Regions from separate parts of the Citrobacter freundii ATCC 8090 genome, predicted to be linked through region 2. Evidence: predicted binding sites of a transcription regulator. Region 2 holds the regulator's gene; the other holds the start of a gene.

Region 1 (4,855 bases), 2.4 Mb from region 2:
AGTTCATCATTCATCAGACAATCTGTGTGAGCACTACAAAGAACGTTTCTTTAAGGTAAGGAGGTGATCCAACCGCAGGTTCCCCTACGGTTACCTTGTTACGACTTCACCCCAGTCATGAATCACAAAGTGGTAAGCGCCCTCCCGAAGGTTAAGCTACCTACTTCTTTTGCAACCCACTCCCATGGTGTGACGGGCGGTGTGTACAAGGCCCGGGAACGTATTCACCGTGGCATTCTGATCCACGATTACTAGCGATTCCGACTTCATGGAGTCGAGTTGCAGACTCCAATCCGGACTACGACATACTTTATGAGGTCCGCTTGCTCTCGCGAGGTCGCTTCTCTTTGTATATGCCATTGTAGCACGTGTGTAGCCCTACTCGTAAGGGCCATGATGACTTGACGTCATCCCCACCTTCCTCCAGTTTATCACTGGCAGTCTCCTTTGAGTTCCCGACCGAATCGCTGGCAACAAAGGATAAGGGTTGCGCTCGTTGCGGGACTTAACCCAACATTTCACAACACGAGCTGACGACAGCCATGCAGCACCTGTCTCAGAGTTCCCGAAGGCACCAAAGCATCTCTGCTAAGTTCTCTGGATGTCAAGAGTAGGTAAGGTTCTTCGCGTTGCATCGAATTAAACCACATGCTCCACCGCTTGTGCGGGCCCCCGTCAATTCATTTGAGTTTTAACCTTGCGGCCGTACTCCCCAGGCGGTCGACTTAACGCGTTAGCTCCGGAAGCCACGCCTCAAGGGCACAACCTCCAAGTCGACATCGTTTACGGCGTGGACTACCAGGGTATCTAATCCTGTTTGCTCCCCACGCTTTCGCACCTGAGCGTCAGTCTTTGTCCAGGGGGCCGCCTTCGCCACCGGTATTCCTCCAGATCTCTACGCATTTCACCGCTACACCTGGAATTCTACCCCCCTCTACAAGACTCTAGCCTGCCAGTTTCGGATGCAGTTCCCAGGTTGAGCCCGGGGATTTCACATCCGACTTGACAGACCGCCTGCGTGCGCTTTACGCCCAGTAATTCCGATTAACGCTTGCACCCTCCGTATTACCGCGGCTGCTGGCACGGAGTTAGCCGGTGCTTCTTCTGCGAGTAACGTCAATCGCTGCGGTTATTAACCACAACGCCTTCCTCCTCGCTGAAAGTACTTTACAACCCGAAGGCCTTCTTCATACACGCGGCATGGCTGCATCAGGCTTGCGCCCATTGTGCAATATTCCCCACTGCTGCCTCCCGTAGGAGTCTGGACCGTGTCTCAGTTCCAGTGTGGCTGGTCATCCTCTCAGACCAGCTAGGGATCGTCGCCTAGGTGAGCCGTTACCCCACCTACTAGCTAATCCCATCTGGGCACATCCGATGGCAAGAGGCCCGAAGGTCCCCCTCTTTGGTCTTGCGACGTTATGCGGTATTAGCTACCGTTTCCAGTAGTTATCCCCCTCCATCGGGCAGTTTCCCAGACATTACTCACCCGTCCGCCACTCGTCACCCAAGGAGCAAGCTCCTCTGTGCTACCGTTCGACTTGCATGTGTTAGGCCTGCCGCCAGCGTTCAATCTGAGCCATGATCAAACTCTTCAATTTAAGTTTGATGCTCGTGAATTAAACTTCGTAATGAATTACGTATGTTCACTCAGAGACTTGGTATTCATTTTTCGTCTTGCGACGTTAAGAATCCGTATCTTCGAGTGCCCACACAGATTGTCTGATAAATTGTTAAAGAGCAGTTGCGACGCGCTTTAGCGCTCTGTCGCGAGGTGGCGTATATTACGCTTTCCTCTTTCAGAGTCAACCCTCATTTTCAGGTTTTTCTCTTCAACCGAACCGGCTGTTTGTGTGAAGTGATTCACATCCGCCGTGTCGATGGAGGCGCATTATAGGGAGTTTCCTGTGGCCCGCAACCCTTAAATGACAGAAAAATGACTGACTGCTGCATTCCACAGCAAAACCCCGCCTTATACCCATTTACGCACAGAGTTATCCACAAACCACACGATCGTTTCTACGATCCTCTCGTTATATCAGCCTCTTTCAACTGAAAAAGAAGAGGTCAAAATCGAAAATTAAAAATTCGCGAGCGTTGCGCAAACGTTTTCGTTACAATGCCCCCGCACAACAAGGATGCCCCGTAAGGGGCGTTAGCTGAGTTTTTAGCCAAGAATTCACCTAACGCTCTCTGTAATAGTCAAATCCAGGGGATTTACCATGCAACAACGTCGTCCAGTCCACCGCGCTCTGCTCAGTGTTTCTGACAAGGCCGGTATCATCGAATTCGCTCAGGCACTTTCCGCACGTGGTGTGGAGCTGCTGTCTACAGGTGGCACTGCGCGCCTGTTAGCGGAGAAAGGTCTGCCAGTGACCGAAGTTTCCGATTACACCGGCTTCCCGGAAATGATGGATGGACGCGTGAAGACCCTGCATCCGAAGGTCCACGGTGGCATTCTTGGTCGTCGCGGTCAGGATGACGGAATAATGGAACAACATGGTATCGCGCCTATCGATATGGTGGTTGTTAACCTGTATCCATTCGCCCAGACCGTCGCCCGCGAAGGCTGTTCTCTGGAAGATGCGGTAGAGAACATTGATATTGGCGGCCCGACCATGGTGCGCTCCGCTGCCAAGAACCATAAAGATGTAGCTATCGTTGTGAAGAGCAGCGACTACGACGCCATTATTAAAGAGATGGATGCCAACGACGGTTCTCTGACCCTCGACACCCGTTTCGATCTCGCGATTAAAGCCTTCGAACACACCGCCGCTTACGACAGCATGATCGCCAACTACTTCGGCAGCATGGTTCCGGCCTACCACGGTGAAAGCAAAGAAGCCGCCGGTCGCTTCCCACGTACGCTGAACCTGAACTTCATTAAGAAGCAGGATATGCGCTACGGCGAGAACAGCCACCAGCAGGCTGCCTTCTATATAGAAGAGAATGTTAAAGAAGCCTCTGTTGCCACCGCGCAGCAGGTACAGGGCAAAGCACTTTCCTACAACAACATCGCCGATACCGATGCGGCGCTGGAGTGCGTGAAAGAATTCAACGAGCCAGCCTGTGTGATCGTTAAGCACGCTAACCCGTGTGGCGTAGCAGTAAGTACCTCTATTCTTGACGCTTACGACCGCGCCTATAAAACCGACCCGACCTCCGCGTTCGGCGGCATCATCGCCTTTAACCGCGAGCTGGATGCTGAAACCGCGCAGGCGATCATCTCCCGCCAGTTCGTGGAAGTGATCATCGCCCCATCCGCCACCGAAGAAGCACTGAAAATTACCGCTGCCAAGCAGAACGTTCGCGTGCTGGTCTGCGGCCAATGGACGCAGCGCGTTCCGGGCCTGGACTTCAAGCGCGTGAACGGCGGCCTACTGGTTCAGGACCGTGACCTCGGTATGGTGAGCGAAGTTGAACTGCGCGTAGTGACCAAACGCCAGCCGACCGAGCAGGAACTGCGCGATGCGCTGTTCTGCTGGAAAGTGGCGAAGTTCGTGAAATCCAATGCCATTGTTTATGCCAAAGAGAACATGACTATTGGCATAGGCGCAGGCCAGATGAGCCGCGTGTACTCCGCGAAAATCGCCGGGATCAAAGCGGCCGACGAAGGCCTGGAAGTGAAAGGTTCTGCAATGGCTTCTGACGCTTTCTTCCCGTTCCGCGACGGGATTGATGCCGCTGCTGCCGCCGGTGTGACCTGCGTGATCCAGCCGGGTGGTTCTATTCGCGATGACGAAGTGATTGCCGCCGCCAATGAACACGGCATTGCGATGGTATTTACCGATATGCGCCACTTCCGCCATTAATCCACGGAGCAGACGATGAAAGTATTAGTGATTGGCAACGGCGGGCGCGAGCACGCCCTGGCGTGGAAAGCGGCGCAGTCGCCAAAAGTCGAAACAGTATTTGTCGCCCCGGGCAATGCGGGCACCGCGCTGGAACCCACGCTGCAAAACGTGGCCATCGGCGTAACCGATATCCCGGCGCTGCTGGACTTTGCCCAGAACGAGAAGATCGATCTGACCATCGTTGGCCCGGAAGCGCCGCTGGTGATTGGCGTGGTTGATGCCTTCCGCGCCGCCGGTCTGAAAATCTTCGGCCCAACCGAAGGTGCCGCGCAGCTGGAAGGCTCCAAAGCCTTCACCAAAGATTTCCTCGCCCGTCACCAGATCCCAACGGCGGAGTACCAGAACTTCACCGAAATCGAACCTGCGCTGGCTTACCTGCGCGAGAAAGGCGCGCCGATCGTTATCAAAGCCGATGGCCTGGCTGCCGGGAAAGGCGTTATCGTGGCGATGACGCTGGAGGAAGCCGAAGCCGCGGTTCATGACATGCTGGCCGGCAACGCGTTTGGCGACGCGGGCCACCGCATCGTGATTGAAGAGTTCCTCGACGGTGAAGAAGCGAGCTTTATTGTCATGGTCGACGGTGAGCACGTGCTGCCGATGGCCACCAGCCAGGACCACAAGCGCGTGGGCAATGGCGACACCGGCCCGAACACCGGCGGGATGGGTGCCTACTCCCCTGCTCCGGTAGTAACTGACGAAGTCCACCAGCGCACCATGGAACGTATCATATGGCCAACCGTAAAAGGCATGGCGGCGGAAGGTAACACCTACACCGGCTTCCTGTACGCGGGCCTGATGATCGACAAGCAGGGCAACCCGAAGGTTATCGAGTTCAACTGCCGCTTCGGCGATCCGGAAACCCAGCCGATCATGCTGCGCATGAAGTCCGATCTGGTGGAGCTGTGCCTCGCCGCCTGTGACGGCAAGCTGGATGAGAAAACCTCCGAGTGGGACGAACGCGCCTCGCTGGGCGTGGTCATTGCCGCAGGCGGTTATCCGGGTAA
Region 2 (4,855 bases):
AGACCCGCAGTGGCCATAAATGACATGCGCCAACCGATGGTTTCACCAAGCCATGTCGCCGCCGGAACGCCACCAATATTGGCGATGGTTAACCCCATAAACATCGTTGCTACGGCGCTGGCCTGCTTATGTTTGGGTACAACACTGGCAGCAACCACTGAACCGAGACCAAAAAAGGCCCCATGGTTAAGACTGGTCAAAATACGCGATAGCATTAGCGTGGTGTAATCCGGCGAGATAGCCGAAAGCACATTACCCAGCGTGAAAATCGCCATCAGGAATATCAAAGCATTACGTCGCGCGCGATGAGACAGCAGCAATGTCATCAGCGGTGCACCTACCATCACACCTACCGCATAGGCGCTGATCAGCATGCCGGCCGCCGGAATCGAGACATCCACACCTTTGGCTATGACGGGCAATAATCCCATTGGCGAAAATTCGGTGGTGCCTATGCCAAACGCTCCGATCGCCAGCGCCAGTAAAGGATAATTGAGTTTCATATTGCGACTCCGTAACGTCGAGCCGTGGCGCGACATAAAATAAGAGTCAAAAGCATGACATTGATCGCAAAATTAATAAAGTTAACAAAATTGCAAAAGACTTTTGCTTATTCGCAAACAATAGAAGAGATAGACGAGCGGAAAGAGTGAGGGAGAGCTAACTCCCTCGGGGAAATCAATGCAGCGCTGCGGTCAGGCCACCCGCGACGATCAAACCCAGAACAATAATGGTAGTCACTAACGAAAATTTCAGATCGGTGCTCATCAAGTTTTCTCCTTTTTATTCCCACACAAAAAGTGATATTGCGCATTTTTACACACTTGAAAGCAAAAATCTCTCACGATTTATATTGATAACTGCTTTTAACTCTTCCCCTTTTCGTTAAGATCAGACAAAATTCCACGCTTACTTGATTAGCGTACCGGCCATTGACCCCTTCCTGACGTTCCGTGTCGTTTTCCCGGCGTGCCGCAACCCTTACGTTGCGCTAAGGGTGTGTAAAGGCAAACGTTTACCTGGAGTATTCTCAGGAGCTTAGGATATGGTCTGGAGTGAGATGTAATGGCAACAATTAAAGATGTAGCGAAGCGAGCAAACGTTTCCACTACAACCGTATCACACGTAATTAACAAGACGCGCTTTGTCGCGGAAGAAACGCGTAATGCTGTCTGGGCAGCGATCAAAGAACTGCACTATTCTCCGAGCGCAGTTGCCCGCAGCCTGAAGGTGAATCACACCAAGTCTATTGGCTTGCTGGCGACCAGCAGCGAAGCGGCCTATTTCGCAGAAATTATCGAAGCCGTGGAGAAAAACTGTTTCCAGAAAGGCTATACGCTGATTCTGGGTAACGCATGGAACAGTCTCGAAAAGCAGCAGGCCTATCTGTCGATGATGGCGCAAAAGCGCGTTGATGGTCTGCTGGTGATGTGTTCTGAGTATCCGGAGTCGCTGCTTTCGATGCTCGAAGAGTATCGCCATATTCCGATGGTCGTCATGGACTGGGGCGAAGCTAAAGCCGACTTTACCGATACGGTCATTGATAACGCCTTCGAAGGCGGTTACATGGCGGGTCGGTATCTGGTAGAACGCGGTCATCGTGAAATTGGCGTGATCCCAGGTCCAATGGAACGTAACACCGGGGCCGGGCGTCTGGCGGGCTTTATGAAAGCGATGGAAGAAGCGCTGATTAAAGTGCCTGATAACTGGATTGTCCAGGGCGATTTCGAGCCTGAGTCCGGCTATCGCGCCATGCAGCAAATTCTGTCGCAGTCGCATCGTCCGACCGCTGTCTTCTGCGGTGGCGATATTATGGCGATGGGTGCGCTGTGCGCCGCTGACGAAATGGGTCTGCGCGTGCCACAGGATGTCTCACTCATCGGCTACGACAACGTGCGCAACGCCCGCTTCTTCACGCCGGCCTTAACGACTATTCACCAGCCGAAGGATTCACTAGGTGAAACGGCCTTCAACATGCTGTTAGACCGTATCGTGAATAAACGTGAAGAGTCACAGTCTATCGAGGTGCATCCACGTCTGGTTGAGCGTCGCTCCGTTGCCGACGGTCCGTTCCGCGATTACCGCCGTTAAGCCTGTTGTGCGGGAGTCTCATCTGGCTCCCGCAGCCATTCCTTGTTCAACGTTTCACTATCCCCTAAATAGTCCAGCAGCCACCTCAATGCCGGTGACGTATCGTTCTGCTGCCATGTCAGACAGCATGCAGCATCAGGAAAGGGGTTCTCCAGTTGCAGCGCAACCCACTTGCCGCTATCGATCCACGGCTTGGCAAAATGCGTCGGTACCATGCCCACGCATAATCCCGCGGACAAACAGGTCGCAGAAGATTCCCAGTCGGGCACGACGACGCGTTTTTGGTTATCCAGCAGCCAGGTAATACGCTTTGGCAGCGTACGGGAGGTATCTTCGCGTACCAGTGACGGCCAGTTGCGCAACGTATCATCACTTAGCGGTCCGGGCATTGACGCCAGTGGATGATGGCTGGCTACCACGCAGCTCCAGCTCAGCATTCCCATATCGCGGAAGGTATAGCGTCCCCCTACCGGAATCGCCTGTGTGGCGCCGATGGCCAGCTCCACGCGTCCATCGGACAGCGCGTCCCATACGCCGTTAAACACTTCCTGAAAAACTAACAACTCCACATCATCAAAGTGACGGTAGAAATCCACGATCATCTGTCGGGTACGATCCGGGCGGACAATGTTATCGACTGCGATCGCCAGCTGCCCGCGCCAGCCGTTGGCAATTTGCTGGCATTGCTGGCGCGTGATCTGCATTTTTTTGATAACAGAGCGACCTTCTTTTAAAAACCATGCCCCGGCAGGCGTTAATTCCACATCCCGATGGCGTCGCTCAAAAAGTGGTACCGCCAGCCACTCTTCCAGTTGGCGCACAGTGTAGCTTACCGCCGAAGGTACACGGTGTAGCTCCTGTGCGGCTGAACTAAAGCTACCGTTACGCGCAACCGCATCAACCACTTCAAGTGAATATTCCGACCACATATTCTGCCTGCAAAAATTTTGAAATCAGTAAGCAAATATTAGCGTTTCACAGCGAGAATTACACTCACTACACTCAGCGGCATTGTTCTATTGCTAAAAAAAGAGAAATAATGATGCAACCTGGGAAAGGGTTTTTAGTCTGGCTAGCGGGCCTTAGCGTGCTCGGCTTTCTGGCAACAGATATGTATCTGCCCGCCTTCGCCGCAATTCAGTCCGATCTGCAAACGCCTGCATCTGCCGTCAGCGCTAGCCTGAGCTTGTTCTTAGCCGGTTTTGCCGTCGCACAACTGCTGTGGGGACCGCTCTCTGACCACTATGGTCGCAAGCCTATTTTGCTGCTGGGTTTATCTATTTTCGCACTGGGCAGTCTGGGCATGCTGTGGGTTGAAAACGCCACAGGCCTGCTGGTACTGCGATTTGTTCAGGCCGTTGGCGTCTGTGCAGCATCGGTTATCTGGCAAGCGCTGGTTACCGACTATTATCCTTCACAAAAAGTAAACCGCATCTTTGCCACCATTATGCCGCTGGTCGGGTTATCACCTGCCCTCGCCCCGTTATTAGGTAGTTGGATCCTGGTACATTTTTCCTGGCAGGCCATTTTTGCCACCCTATTCGCCATTACTCTGATTCTGATGCTTCCGGCGCTGCGTTTAAAGCCTACAGCTAAAGCACGCGATGACAGCCAGGATAAACTGACTTTCACCACCTTGCTGCGCTCGAAAACTTACCGTGGAAACGTGCTGATTTATGCCGCCTGTTCCGCGAGCTTTTTTGCATGGCTGACGGGTTCCCCGTTCATCCTTAGCGAAATGGGTTATAGCCCAGCGGTAATTGGTCTGAGCTATGTTCCGCAAACTATCGCCTTTTTAATCGGTGGTTACGGCTGTCGTGCTGCGCTGCAAAAATGGCAGGGTCGTCAGCTGCTGCCCTGGTTACTCATTCTGTATGCCTTCAGCGTTGTAGGCACCTGGGCGACCGGCTTTATTCATCATGTCGCATTGGCTGAAATCCTGATCCCATTCTGCGTTATGGCGATTGCGAACGGCGCAATCTACCCTATCGTTGTCGCGCAGGCATTACGCCCTTTCCCACAGGCCACTGGACGCGCTGCCGCATTGCAGAATACGCTGCAACTGGGTTTATGCTTCCTGGCAAGCCTTGTCGTTTCCTGGTTGATTGCTACCCCGCTGCTCACCACTACCAGCGTTATGCTGACCACGGTATTGCTGGCTGCTGTAGGTTACAAAATGCAATCGCAGAAAACTGACGCCCCGCAAACAGATGACCGCGCGCAAATTGCCCATGGAGAGTCTCACTAATAATTGTCGCGGGCAATTAATTAGCCCGCTAAGAATTATCGGTTGAATCGTCAAAAGTTCAGGCCTATACTGATTTCCGGATGTTAAAAAAACGATAATTTTTATGTGTTAGCGGGAACAAGAATGTTCCCGTATTCCCACGGATGGTCTTTTCGGCAAGGGTTCCTCCCTTCCTCTGTTCTACGTCGGATTATAGATTCACGGATTAATTCCGTGAGATTTCTCACAAAGCCCAAAAAAGCGTCTACGCTGTTTTAAGGTTCTGATCACCGACCAGTGATGGAGAAGCTATGAGTTCATCGTGTATAGAAGACGTCAGAGTACCGGATGATGACTGGTACCGCATCACCAATGAATTATTGAGCCGTGCAGGCATTACCATTAATGGCCCGGCACCGGCGGATATTCGCGTAAAGAACCCCGATTTTTTCAAACGAGTATTGCAGGAAGGATCGTTAGGGTTAGGTGAAAGTTATATGGATGGCTGGTGGGAATGCGACCGGCTGGATATGTTTT

The links. The regulator PurR, encoded in region 2, represses purine synthesis genes. The targets are predictions, from matches to a motif close to CANGCAAACGTTTGCNTG.
Region 1: a site for PurR is predicted at 2,096-2,113, ahead of purH (bifunctional phosphoribosylaminoimidazolecarboxamide formyltransferase/IMP cyclohydrolase). Genes of this name have one in related genera too.

The regions. Positions count from the first base shown of each region.
Region 1 is NZ_CP049015.1:4,658,010-4,662,864, forward strand. Features, by position in the region: rRNA gene G4551_RS22325 (16S ribosomal RNA) at 57-1,598, opposite strand; gene purH (bifunctional phosphoribosylaminoimidazolecarboxamide formyltransferase/IMP cyclohydrolase) at 2,220-3,809, shown strand; gene purD (phosphoribosylamine--glycine ligase) at 3,825-4,855, shown strand, end outside.
Region 2 is NZ_CP049015.1:2,283,584-2,288,438, reverse strand. Features, by position in the region: gene G4551_RS10990 (MFS transporter) at 1-503, opposite strand, end outside; gene cydH (cytochrome bd-I accessory subunit CydH) at 679-768, opposite strand; gene purR (HTH-type transcriptional repressor PurR) at 1,066-2,091, shown strand; gene punR (DNA-binding transcriptional activator PunR) at 2,088-3,020, opposite strand; gene punC (purine nucleoside transporter PunC) at 3,134-4,339, shown strand; gene cfa (cyclopropane fatty acyl phospholipid synthase) at 4,630-4,855, shown strand, end outside.